Regions from separate parts of the Vibrio aestuarianus genome, predicted to be linked through region 2. Evidence: predicted binding sites of a transcription regulator. Region 2 holds the regulator's gene; the other holds the start of a gene.
What was found. The regulator CRP, encoded in region 2, controls carbon source genes, mostly activating them, when cyclic AMP is high. The targets are predictions, from matches to a motif close to TGTGANNNNNNTCACA.
Positions count from the first base shown of each region.

Region 1: the regulator CRP is predicted to act here: its motif matches at 1,613-1,628, upstream of pyrG (CTP synthase).

Region 1 is NZ_JAKNYQ010000001.1:800,184-805,170, forward strand. Features, by position in the region: gene relA (GTP diphosphokinase) at 1-610, shown strand, start outside; gene mazG (nucleoside triphosphate pyrophosphohydrolase) at 700-1,509, shown strand; gene pyrG (CTP synthase) at 1,713-3,353, shown strand; gene eno (phosphopyruvate hydratase) at 3,433-4,734, shown strand; gene MCT08_RS03910 (multifunctional CCA addition/repair protein) at 4,825-4,987, opposite strand, start outside.
Region 2 is NZ_JAKNYQ010000001.1:641,940-646,926, forward strand. Features, by position in the region: gene astD (succinylglutamate-semialdehyde dehydrogenase) at 1-474, shown strand, start outside; gene MCT08_RS03065 (DUF1338 domain-containing protein) at 826-1,620, shown strand; gene crp (cAMP-activated global transcriptional regulator CRP) at 1,706-2,338, opposite strand; gene MCT08_RS03075 (phosphoribulokinase) at 2,581-3,450, opposite strand; gene MCT08_RS03080 (YheU family protein) at 3,527-3,739, opposite strand; gene MCT08_RS03085 (hydrolase) at 3,809-4,786, opposite strand; gene MCT08_RS03090 (TIGR02444 family protein) at 4,846-4,987, opposite strand, start outside.

The sequences.
Region 1 (4,987 bases), 160 kb from region 2:
GCTATTTGTCGGTATTGGTAGCGGTGATTTACGCATTAACCAAATCGTTAATCACATTAATGCCTTAGTCAATAAGCCAACGGCTGAACAAGAAGATCGACAGGCGCTCGAAAAGCTTCAAGAGTCAGAAGCTCGAACACCACAACAAAGCAGGCCACATAAAGATGCAGTTGTAGTGGAAGGGGTTGACAACTTAATGACCCATTTAGCGCGTTGCTGTCAGCCCATTCCTGGTGATCTCATCAAGGGCTACATTACTCAAGGGCGAGGTATTTCAGTGCATCGCAGTGATTGTGAGCAGCTCGAAGAACTTAGTCATCATGCTCCAGAGCGTATCATTGATACCGTATGGGGCGGGGGTTCTGTTGGTTTGTACATTCTGACGCTGCGCATTGAGGCAATGGAACGTAGTGGACTAATCAAAGACATTACCACCTTGTTAGCCAACGAAAAAATCAAAGTGCCGAGTATGAAAAGCCGAGTGGATTATAAGCGCCAATTGTTGATCATGGACTTTGATCTTGAACTCAATAATATTGAAGTATTATCACGAGTGATTAAACGACTTGAACAGTTGAAAGATGTGATGTTAGTGAAGCGTCTTGGCTGATTTAATTAGTGAATACAAAATGCGATTAAAAGGTGAGTGGCTTTAGCTGCTCACCTTTTTCTTTAAAAATTGATGTTAAGGACAAAAAAATGAGTCATCCAATTGAACAACTTGAACAGATCATGGCGCAATTGCGTGACCCAGAAAATGGTTGCCCTTGGGATAATAAGCAAACTTTTGAAAGTGTGGTTCCTTATACTATTGAAGAAACCTACGAAGTGGTCGATGCCATTCATAATCAAGACTGGCCAAACCTAAAAGAAGAATTAGGTGACTTACTTTTCCAAGTGATTTTTTATAGCCAAATGGCCAAAGAACAAGGTTTGTTTGATTTTTCAGAAGTCGTTGCTGCGGTCAATGAAAAGCTAACGCGCCGCCATCCGCATGTTTTTTCTGATACTAAGTTTGAGAATGAAGCCCAAATAAACGCCAACTGGGAAGCAGAAAAAGCCAAAGAGAAAGCGCAAGCAGGCAAAAAACAACAAAGTATTCTAGACTCAATACCACAATCATTCCCTTCACTTTTACGTGCTACAAAAATCCAAAAAAAGTGTGCCAAATACGGTTTTGATTGGAATTCACTTGGGCCTGTTGTTGATAAGGTTCATGAGGAAATCGACGAGGTCATGGAAGAAGCTTTGCAAGTCAATCCTGACTTTGCACGAGTGGAAGATGAAATGGGGGATTTGCTATTCGCTACGGTTAATTTGGCTAGGCATTTAAAAACCGACCCAGAAGTGGCGTTGAATAAAGCAAATCGCAAGTTTTCTCGCCGATTTCAAGCGATTGAAGCTATGGTGGCAGAAAATGAAAAACAGCTAACGGACTTTTCATTGGATGAGTTAGATGCGATGTGGAATGAAGTGAAAATATTAGAAACAGCAAAAAATAAATCTTGAAGGCTATGTTGACTTTTTGAGGCTAATTTTCTGCTTTTGCGTGGTGCAATAAGTCATATCGAGTGGTGCACTTTGATTTGAAGCAAAAAATAAAAAACAACAGTGTGATAGATTTCACGTTGTAGCGGATAAGGGCTTCTGGTATATTTTCATCCCGTCCAGAAGAAATCCATTTCCCTCATTCAACCAATTTCAGGTTAAACATGACGACAAATTACATTTTTGTTACTGGCGGGGTTGTATCCTCTCTAGGTAAAGGTATTGCGGCAGCATCTCTTGCGGCGATTTTAGAAGCTCGTGGTCTTAAAGTGACTATGATGAAGCTTGACCCTTACATCAACGTTGACCCGGGCACAATGAGCCCAACTCAACATGGTGAAGTGTTTGTCACGGAAGATGGCGCTGAAACAGACCTTGACCTTGGTCACTACGAACGTTTCATTCGTACCAAAATGACTAAGCGCAATAACTTTACTGCTGGTCGTGTTTATGCCGATGTATTGCGTAAAGAGCGCCGTGGTGATTACCTAGGTGCAACGATTCAGGTTATCCCTCATATTACTAACGCTATCAAAGACCGCGTTATCGCAGGCTCCGAAGGTCACGATGTGGCTATCGTTGAGGTTGGCGGTACAGTAGGTGATATCGAATCACTACCGTTCATGGAAGCTATTCGTCAGCTAGCGATTGAAGTTGGCCGCGAACACGCAATGTTCATGCACCTTACTTTAGTGCCTTATCTTGCTGCTGCTGGTGAAGTGAAAACTAAGCCAACACAACACTCAGTGAAAGAACTGCTTTCTATTGGTATTCAACCTGATATTCTGGTTTGCCGTAGCGATCGTATGATCCCAGCGAACGAGCGTAAGAAAATTGCCCTGTTCTGTAACGTGCCAGAAAAAGCAGTTATCTCAATGAAGGATGTGGATTCAATCTACAAAATCCCTCAGTTGATCAAAGCTCAAGGTCTTGATGATATTGTTTGTAACCGTTTTGGTATTAACGCGCCAGAAGCGAACCTTGCAGAATGGGAACAAGTGATTTACGAAGAAGCGAACCCTACTGCTGAAGTCGTTATCGGTATGGTTGGTAAATACATTGAATTACCAGATGCCTATAAATCAGTTAACGAAGCATTGAAACATGCAGGCCTGAAGAATCGTCTAAGTGTTAAAATCAAATATATTGATTCACAAGATGTTGAGACGAAAGGTACGGAAGTGCTCGCTGACTTGGACGCTATTTTAGTTCCTGGTGGTTTCGGTGACCGTGGTATTGAAGGCAAAATCCTTGCCGCACAGTATGCACGTGAAAATAAAGTACCTTACTTGGGTATTTGTCTTGGCATGCAAGTAGCGCTAATTGAATTCGCGCGTAATGTTGCTGGCCTAAAAGGTGCACATTCAACAGAATTTAACAAAGAAACAAAATACCCTGTGGTAGGCTTAATTACCGAATGGGTAGATGGTGAAGGTAACGTAGAAGAACGTACTGAAAAATCTGATCTTGGTGGTACTATGCGTTTAGGTTCGCAGCTTTGCCACCTAGAAAAAGGCACCAAAGCGTACGAGCTTTACGGGAGTGCGACAATTCATGAACGCCACCGTCACCGTTATGAAGTCAACAATAATCTTCGTCCGCAGATCGAGAAAGCTGGCCTAAAAGTATCAGGTCTGTCTGCTGACAAGAAATTGGTTGAAGTGATAGAGAACCCTGCTCACCCATGGTTTGTAGCAGCTCAGTTCCACCCAGAATTCACATCAACCCCTCGTGATGGTCACCCACTATTTGCAGGCTTTATTAAAGCAGCAGGTGAGTTCCAACGCGGTGAATCAGAGAAGTAACAAGGATACGGGCAGTTGCAATTGTTGTGCTGCTGCCCTTTATAGTTTTGACATTTAAATTCAACGAGAGGAAACATTAATGTCTAAGATCGTTAAAGTTCTAGGTCGCGAAATCATCGACTCACGTGGTAACCCAACAGTAGAAGCTGAAGTTCACCTAGAAGGCGGTTTCGTAGGTATGGCTGCTGCTCCATCTGGCGCATCTACAGGTTCTCGCGAAGCTCTTGAGCTACGTGACGGTGACAAATCACGTTTCCTAGGTAAAGGTGTTCTTAAAGCTATTGCTGCTGTAAACGGCCCAATCGCTGACGCTCTAGTTGGTAAAGATGCTAAAGATCAAGCGGCTATCGACCAAGTGATGATCGACCTAGATGGTACTGAGAACAAATCTAACTTCGGTGCTAACGCAATTCTTGCTGTTTCTCTAGCAAACGCTAAAGCAGCAGCTGCAGCTAAAGGCATGCCTCTATACGAGCACATCGCTGAGCTAAACGGTACTGCTGGTCAGTTCTCTATGCCTCTACCAATGATGAACATCATCAACGGTGGTGAGCACGCAGACAACAACGTAGATATTCAAGAGTTCATGATCCAACCAGTTGGCGCTAAGACTCTTAAAGAAGCTCTACGTATCGGTGCAGAAGTATTCCACAACCTAGCTAAAGTTCTTAAAGCTAAAGGCCTAAGCACTGCAGTTGGTGATGAAGGTGGTTTCGCTCCTAACCTAGAATCTAACGCTGCTGCACTAGCTGCAATCAAAGAAGCGGTAGAATCTGCAGGTTACGTACTAGGTAAAGACGTTACTCTAGCGATGGACTGTGCTGCATCTGAGTTCTACGACAAAGAAGCTGGCAACTACAACATGAAAGGCGAAGGTAAAATCTTCACTTCTGAAGAGTTCAACCACTACCTAGCTGACCTAGCTAACCAATACCCAATCGTATCTATCGAAGACGGTCTTGACGAATCAGATTGGGATGGCTTCAAGCACCAAACTGAACTACTAGGTGACAAACTTCAACTAGTAGGTGACGATCTATTCGTTACTAACACTAAGATTCTTGCTCAAGGTATCGAGAAAGGCGTAGCTAACTCTATCCTTATCAAGTTCAACCAAATCGGTTCTCTAACTGAGACTCTAGCTGCAATCAAGATGGCTAAAGACGCAGGTTACACAGCAGTAATCTCTCACCGTTCTGGCGAAACTGAAGATGCAACTATCGCTGACCTAGCGGTAGGTACAGCTGCAGGTCAAATCAAGACTGGTTCTATGAGCCGTTCTGACCGTGTTGCTAAGTACAACCAACTAATCCGTATCGAGGAAGCTCTAGGTGAGCGTGCTCCTTTCAACGGCCTTAAAGAAGTGAAAGGTCAAGCTTAATTCCCCTTGTGGAAATTAACTTAGCTTTACTACTTTAGAGAACGCCCTGCATTGCAGGGCGTTTTTTTATGCCGGGCTATTTCGTTTACACTAAGCTTTGCTTGCATTCAAAGCTGCAATAGCGGCGATACGTCTTTTTTCCATCTCTTCTCTGATCGCTTTTCCTTGTAACCCGCTGGCAACGATATCTTTCACCACGACTGATTGAGCCGCTTGATATGCCGCCTCAAAGATTGCTTTTTGAGGATAGGGG
Region 2 (4,987 bases):
CAATTTATTCTCAATGCACAGGCTAATTTACAATTTTTAGGTGGTTATAGTTTGGTGGAAGCCAAACCGCTGCAAGCGGCATTTGTTACGCCAGGAATCATTGACGTAACCGCTATTAGTGAGTTGCCTGACGAAGAATACTTTGGCCCGTTATTACAAGTGGTGCGCTATCAGACTTTAGAGCAAGCGGTTGAGTTGGCCAATGCTACCCGTTTTGGTTTGTCTGCAGGTTTAGTATCAACTGATGATGCCGAGTGGGATTATTTTGTTGATCATATCCGCGCTGGTATCGTAAACCGTAATCGCCAATTAACTGGTGCGAGTGGTGATGCACCATTTGGTGGGCCGGGGGCATCGGGTAACTTGCGCCCGAGTGCTTATTACGCGGCTGATTACTGTGCATACCCTATGGCTTCAATGGAAGGGCAGGCAACAGAATTACCTGCCACTCTCAGCCCTGGGGTTGAGCTATAACCTACGGAATAATAAAAAGCCTCTCATAGAAGAGGCTTATCCCCTTTCTACTTGAAGTTGCAGCGGTGTTGGCTACGTTTGTTCACCCCAATTACATAGTTTATCTATGCTCATGGGGATTTACTCACTTGCCACCTACCTGCCACTTCAAGTGGTTTGGGTATAGATCCTGAAACCTGGATCAATACACAACTTAACGTCACAGGTTGAATTGCCGCTGGATGTATTTTCTGAATCGTTTCAATAAATATTAAGCGGCAATATTTATCCAATAACCTCATACTGAAACTAAGGCTTTATACATACTCAAGGTATATCGCTTGCTAGACACATTGCTGACAAGGAGGCGTTATGACGCCAACCGTTTTATTTCAATCGCTATGGAATGACTATATTCAACGTCTTTGTCCTTCGGCTGACAAAGTTCATCAATTGCTTCAAGAAGATGAAGCTTTGATCAATGATCATATCGCTTTGCGAACCTTTAATGTTGCTCCCCTGGGGATTGAAACACTGGCTAAGCCTTTTTTAGCATTAGGTTATACAGCGTGTGGTGATTATCAATTTGAAAGTAAGAAGTTAGTCGCGAAGCACTATGAACATCCTGATCCAACGCAGCCTAAGGTTTTCATTAGTGAGCTAAAAGTGGCAGAGTGCTCACCTGAGTTGCAAGCGATTGTAGCCAAACTGGTAGAGCAAGTAGATAGCGACAAACTCACCAGTAGCGACTTTTTGTATAGTGGTCGATTATGGCAGATAGCCCATAGCGATTACCTCACTTTGGCTCAGGAAAGTGAATACGCCGCATGGTTGGCAGCTCATGGCTATGGGGCCAATCATTTTACCGTTAGTGTTAACCAGTTGAATGCGTTTAATGAAGTCAAAGCGGTGAATGCTCACCTTCGCCAAGCTGGCTTTGTTATTAATGAAAATGGCGGAGAAGTGAAAGGCACGCCAGAGGTGCTGCTAGAACAATCTTCCACCATGGCAGATAAAGTACCGGTGCAATTTAGTGATGGTGTTGAGATGATTCCGGGCGGTTTTTACGAGTTTGCCAAACGCTATCCAATGGCAAACGGTGAGTTATATAGTGGGTTTGTTGCCGCTTCAGCTGACAAGATTTTTGAAAGCACTGATATGCAATAAAATTGTGCTGAGCCTTTGCCAACAAAAAGCCACCTAAGTTTCCCAAGGTGGCTTTATCGATTCAGTCTCTCAATTTCTGTTGAAATTAACGAGTTCCGTATACCACGATAGTTTTACCGTGTGCAGAAATTAGGTTCTGCTCTTCTAGCATTTTCAAGATACGACCAACTGTTTCACGAGAACAGCCAACGATTTGACCGATTTCTTGACGGGTGATCTTGATTTGCATGCCATCTGGGTGAGTCATTGCGTCAGGTTGTTTCGCTAGGTTTAGTAGCGTTTGAGCAATACGGCCCGTTACGTCAAGGAACGCAAGGTCACCTACTTTTTGACTAGTCACTTGTAAACGACGTGAAATCTGAGCAGATAGGCGCATTAGAATATCTGGATTCACCTGGATAAGTTGACGGAATTTCTTAAATGAAATCTCTGCCACTTCACAAGGAGATTTAGCACGAACCCAAGCGGTACGTTCTTGGTCTTCTTCGAATAGACCAAGTTCACCGATAAAGTCACCTTGGTTTAGGTAAGAAAGGATCATCTCCTTACCTTCTTCGTCTTTAATAAGAACCGCAACAGAACCTTTAACGATGTAGTACAACGTTTCAGCTTTCTCGCCCGCGTGGATCAGCGTGCTCTTTGATGGGTACTTATGAATATGACAGTGTGAAAGAAACCACTCTAGTGTTGGGTCGGTTTGAGGTTTACCTAGAACCATAATATCTCACTTCCTCTGCAGGGTACGCTTGCTGCTTTCCATATTTTAGCTAAGCCTTTAAATTGACTTACTAGGATAAGAGCACTTTACAAGTGCTGCAAGCTAACTTGTGTTTCGGTTAAGAATAGTATCCTTTTTCGGAAACGATTTCTTGACTTTAATCGTGTCGACTACACGATAATTTAAGCAAAAATGTGCACATGATCACGGTATGAAAAGTAACCGTAAAAAGTGCAAAAATATTATCCAATTTTCCCTGTTTCAATTAATTGTTGCAGGATAGGGCGAACAATCAGCTCCATGGCAAAACTCATCTTGCCACCAGGAACAACGATGGTGTTATGGCGCGACATAAATGAACCATCAATCATGGCCAGTAAATAGGGGAAATCGACATTCTTAATGCCACGTAGCCTTATCACCACGAAGCTTTCATCCAAACTGGGGATACCCTTTGCGTTGAGCGGGTTTGAGGTATCGACTGTGGGCACGCGCTGGAAGTTAATATGGGTGCGAGAAAACTGTGGGGTGATGTAATTGAGGTAGTCGTCCATCGAGCGAACAATCGAGTCCATTACAGCTTCGCGTGAATGACCACGATCGCGCGTATCACGTACGTATTTTTGGATCCACTCTAGGTTAACAATCGGCACCATGCCAATCAAAAAATCGACATGTTGAGCCACGTTGACATCACCATCGACCACACCACCATGTAACCCTTCGTAGAACATAACATCAGAATTTTCTGGCAAATCTTGCCATGGAGTAAACGTTCCTGGCATTTGGTTATAGGGAACGGCTTCATCAAATGAATGCAGGTAGCGACGAACTTGCCCTGTTCCTAGTTTGCCGTATTGGCGAAAAAACTCTTCCAGTGCGCCAAAGTCATTAGCTTGGGGACCAAAATAACTGATGTGTTTGCCTTGCTCTCGTGCTTTACGGATCTCTACGTCCATTTCTGGACGTGTGAAACGGTGGAAGCTGTCGCCTTCAACCCAAGCAGGTTTAATGCTCATCATATTGAACATTTTGCGAAACGCTTCAGAGGTTGTGGTAGTACCGGCACCGGATGAGCCCGTGACGGCTATAATCGGATGTTTTGCTGACATGACAAACCCTGTCTTTATGTAACGTACTTGTTATTTATTGTCGCAATATAGCACGGAAAGACTAGATTGCGGTGCGCTAAAACGATTTACGCACTTGAATATCGACACTTTCGTGCAATTCAGAATAGACTATGGCAACTTCACCACTTGCTAACTGCTGCTTCACTTGTTCGATTTTTTGTTGCAAAGATATCTCTTGTTCACCGTAATCTGTTCCTTCACGTAAGACAAATTCTTGAATGAGATTATCGAGTGTATCAGGAGCAATTTGTTGCCAAGGAATAATCATGACGACCTCTTAACTGTCATGTTGAAGGCTGGCAGTTATACCCTAAATAGCATTGTGATGGCAGCTATTTCATGACGGTTTACACAGGCTTTCATAATAGGCAGGTAAGGCTTGTTCCAGCCAAAAAGTTGGTTTCAATGCACTGCCTGAAATAAAGCCGACATGTCCACCTTGGTTAAATAAGCGATAGTCGATATTTTCCGGTAAAACGAATTTTGGAATCACAGCATCGGTCATGAATGGGTCGTCTTTAGCGTGAATAATTTGTAAGGGTACATGGATCTGCTTGAGTTTATGTAGTCCAGAACATTGTTGATAATAGTCATGAGCATCTTTAAAACCATGCAAGGGGGCTGTGATTAAATCATCGAATTGATACAGCTTCTTAATGCTACTGATCTGACAAGAAGAGAGGTTAAGTGCATCTTGTAAAAGATGATGTTTTTTCAGCGCGTTACTTTTTAGCGAGGAGAGTAAATAGTCGCGGTAGACTTTTGAAAATCCCTGCTCAATGCGTTGTGAGCAGGCGGCGAGATCAAGCGGTGCTGAAACGATTGTTGCGGCATCGACAATAGGGTCTTCGTGATATTCAGCTAGATAATTGGCCAGCATGTTACCACCAAGCGAAATACCTACAGCGACGATAGGTCGCCCTACATGTTGTTCGCGCAAATATTGCAAAACAAAACGCGCATCTTCTATTTCGCCGGAATGATAAGCCCGCGCAAGGTGATTGGGTTTACCGCTGCAGCCGCGAAAATGCATCATTACTGACAACCAACCACTTTCGGCGAATGCATGCATTAACCCGTTAGCGTAAGGGCTATAAAAGCTTCCTTCTAGCCCATGAAACAGAACGAATAAAGGTTTGTTTTTACTTTGCTCTGAATGCCTATCTTCGCTCCAAGCCAAGTCAAGAAAATCACCATCATCGGTAGGTAAGGTTTGCCATAGCGGTTCAAAACGTGCTTTTTTACGTAATAAGCGTGGTATGAGCGTTTGTAAATGAGGATTTTTAAGCCCAGTGGCCGCGATAAATTGAGTCATAGGGAATAAGGTTTATGTAGGATACGAAAGAGTATACACGAAACAGATAATTCGCTGGGTTATGCTTTTCCAGATTGTGGTGCTGGTTCAGCGAATGCACGACACAGATGTTCAGCAGCCAATAAGCGGCAGTAGCGTTGTGTGAGAGGCTGACCAGTATTATTTGCTAATGGTAATGCGTTGATGCAGTCGACTAAATCA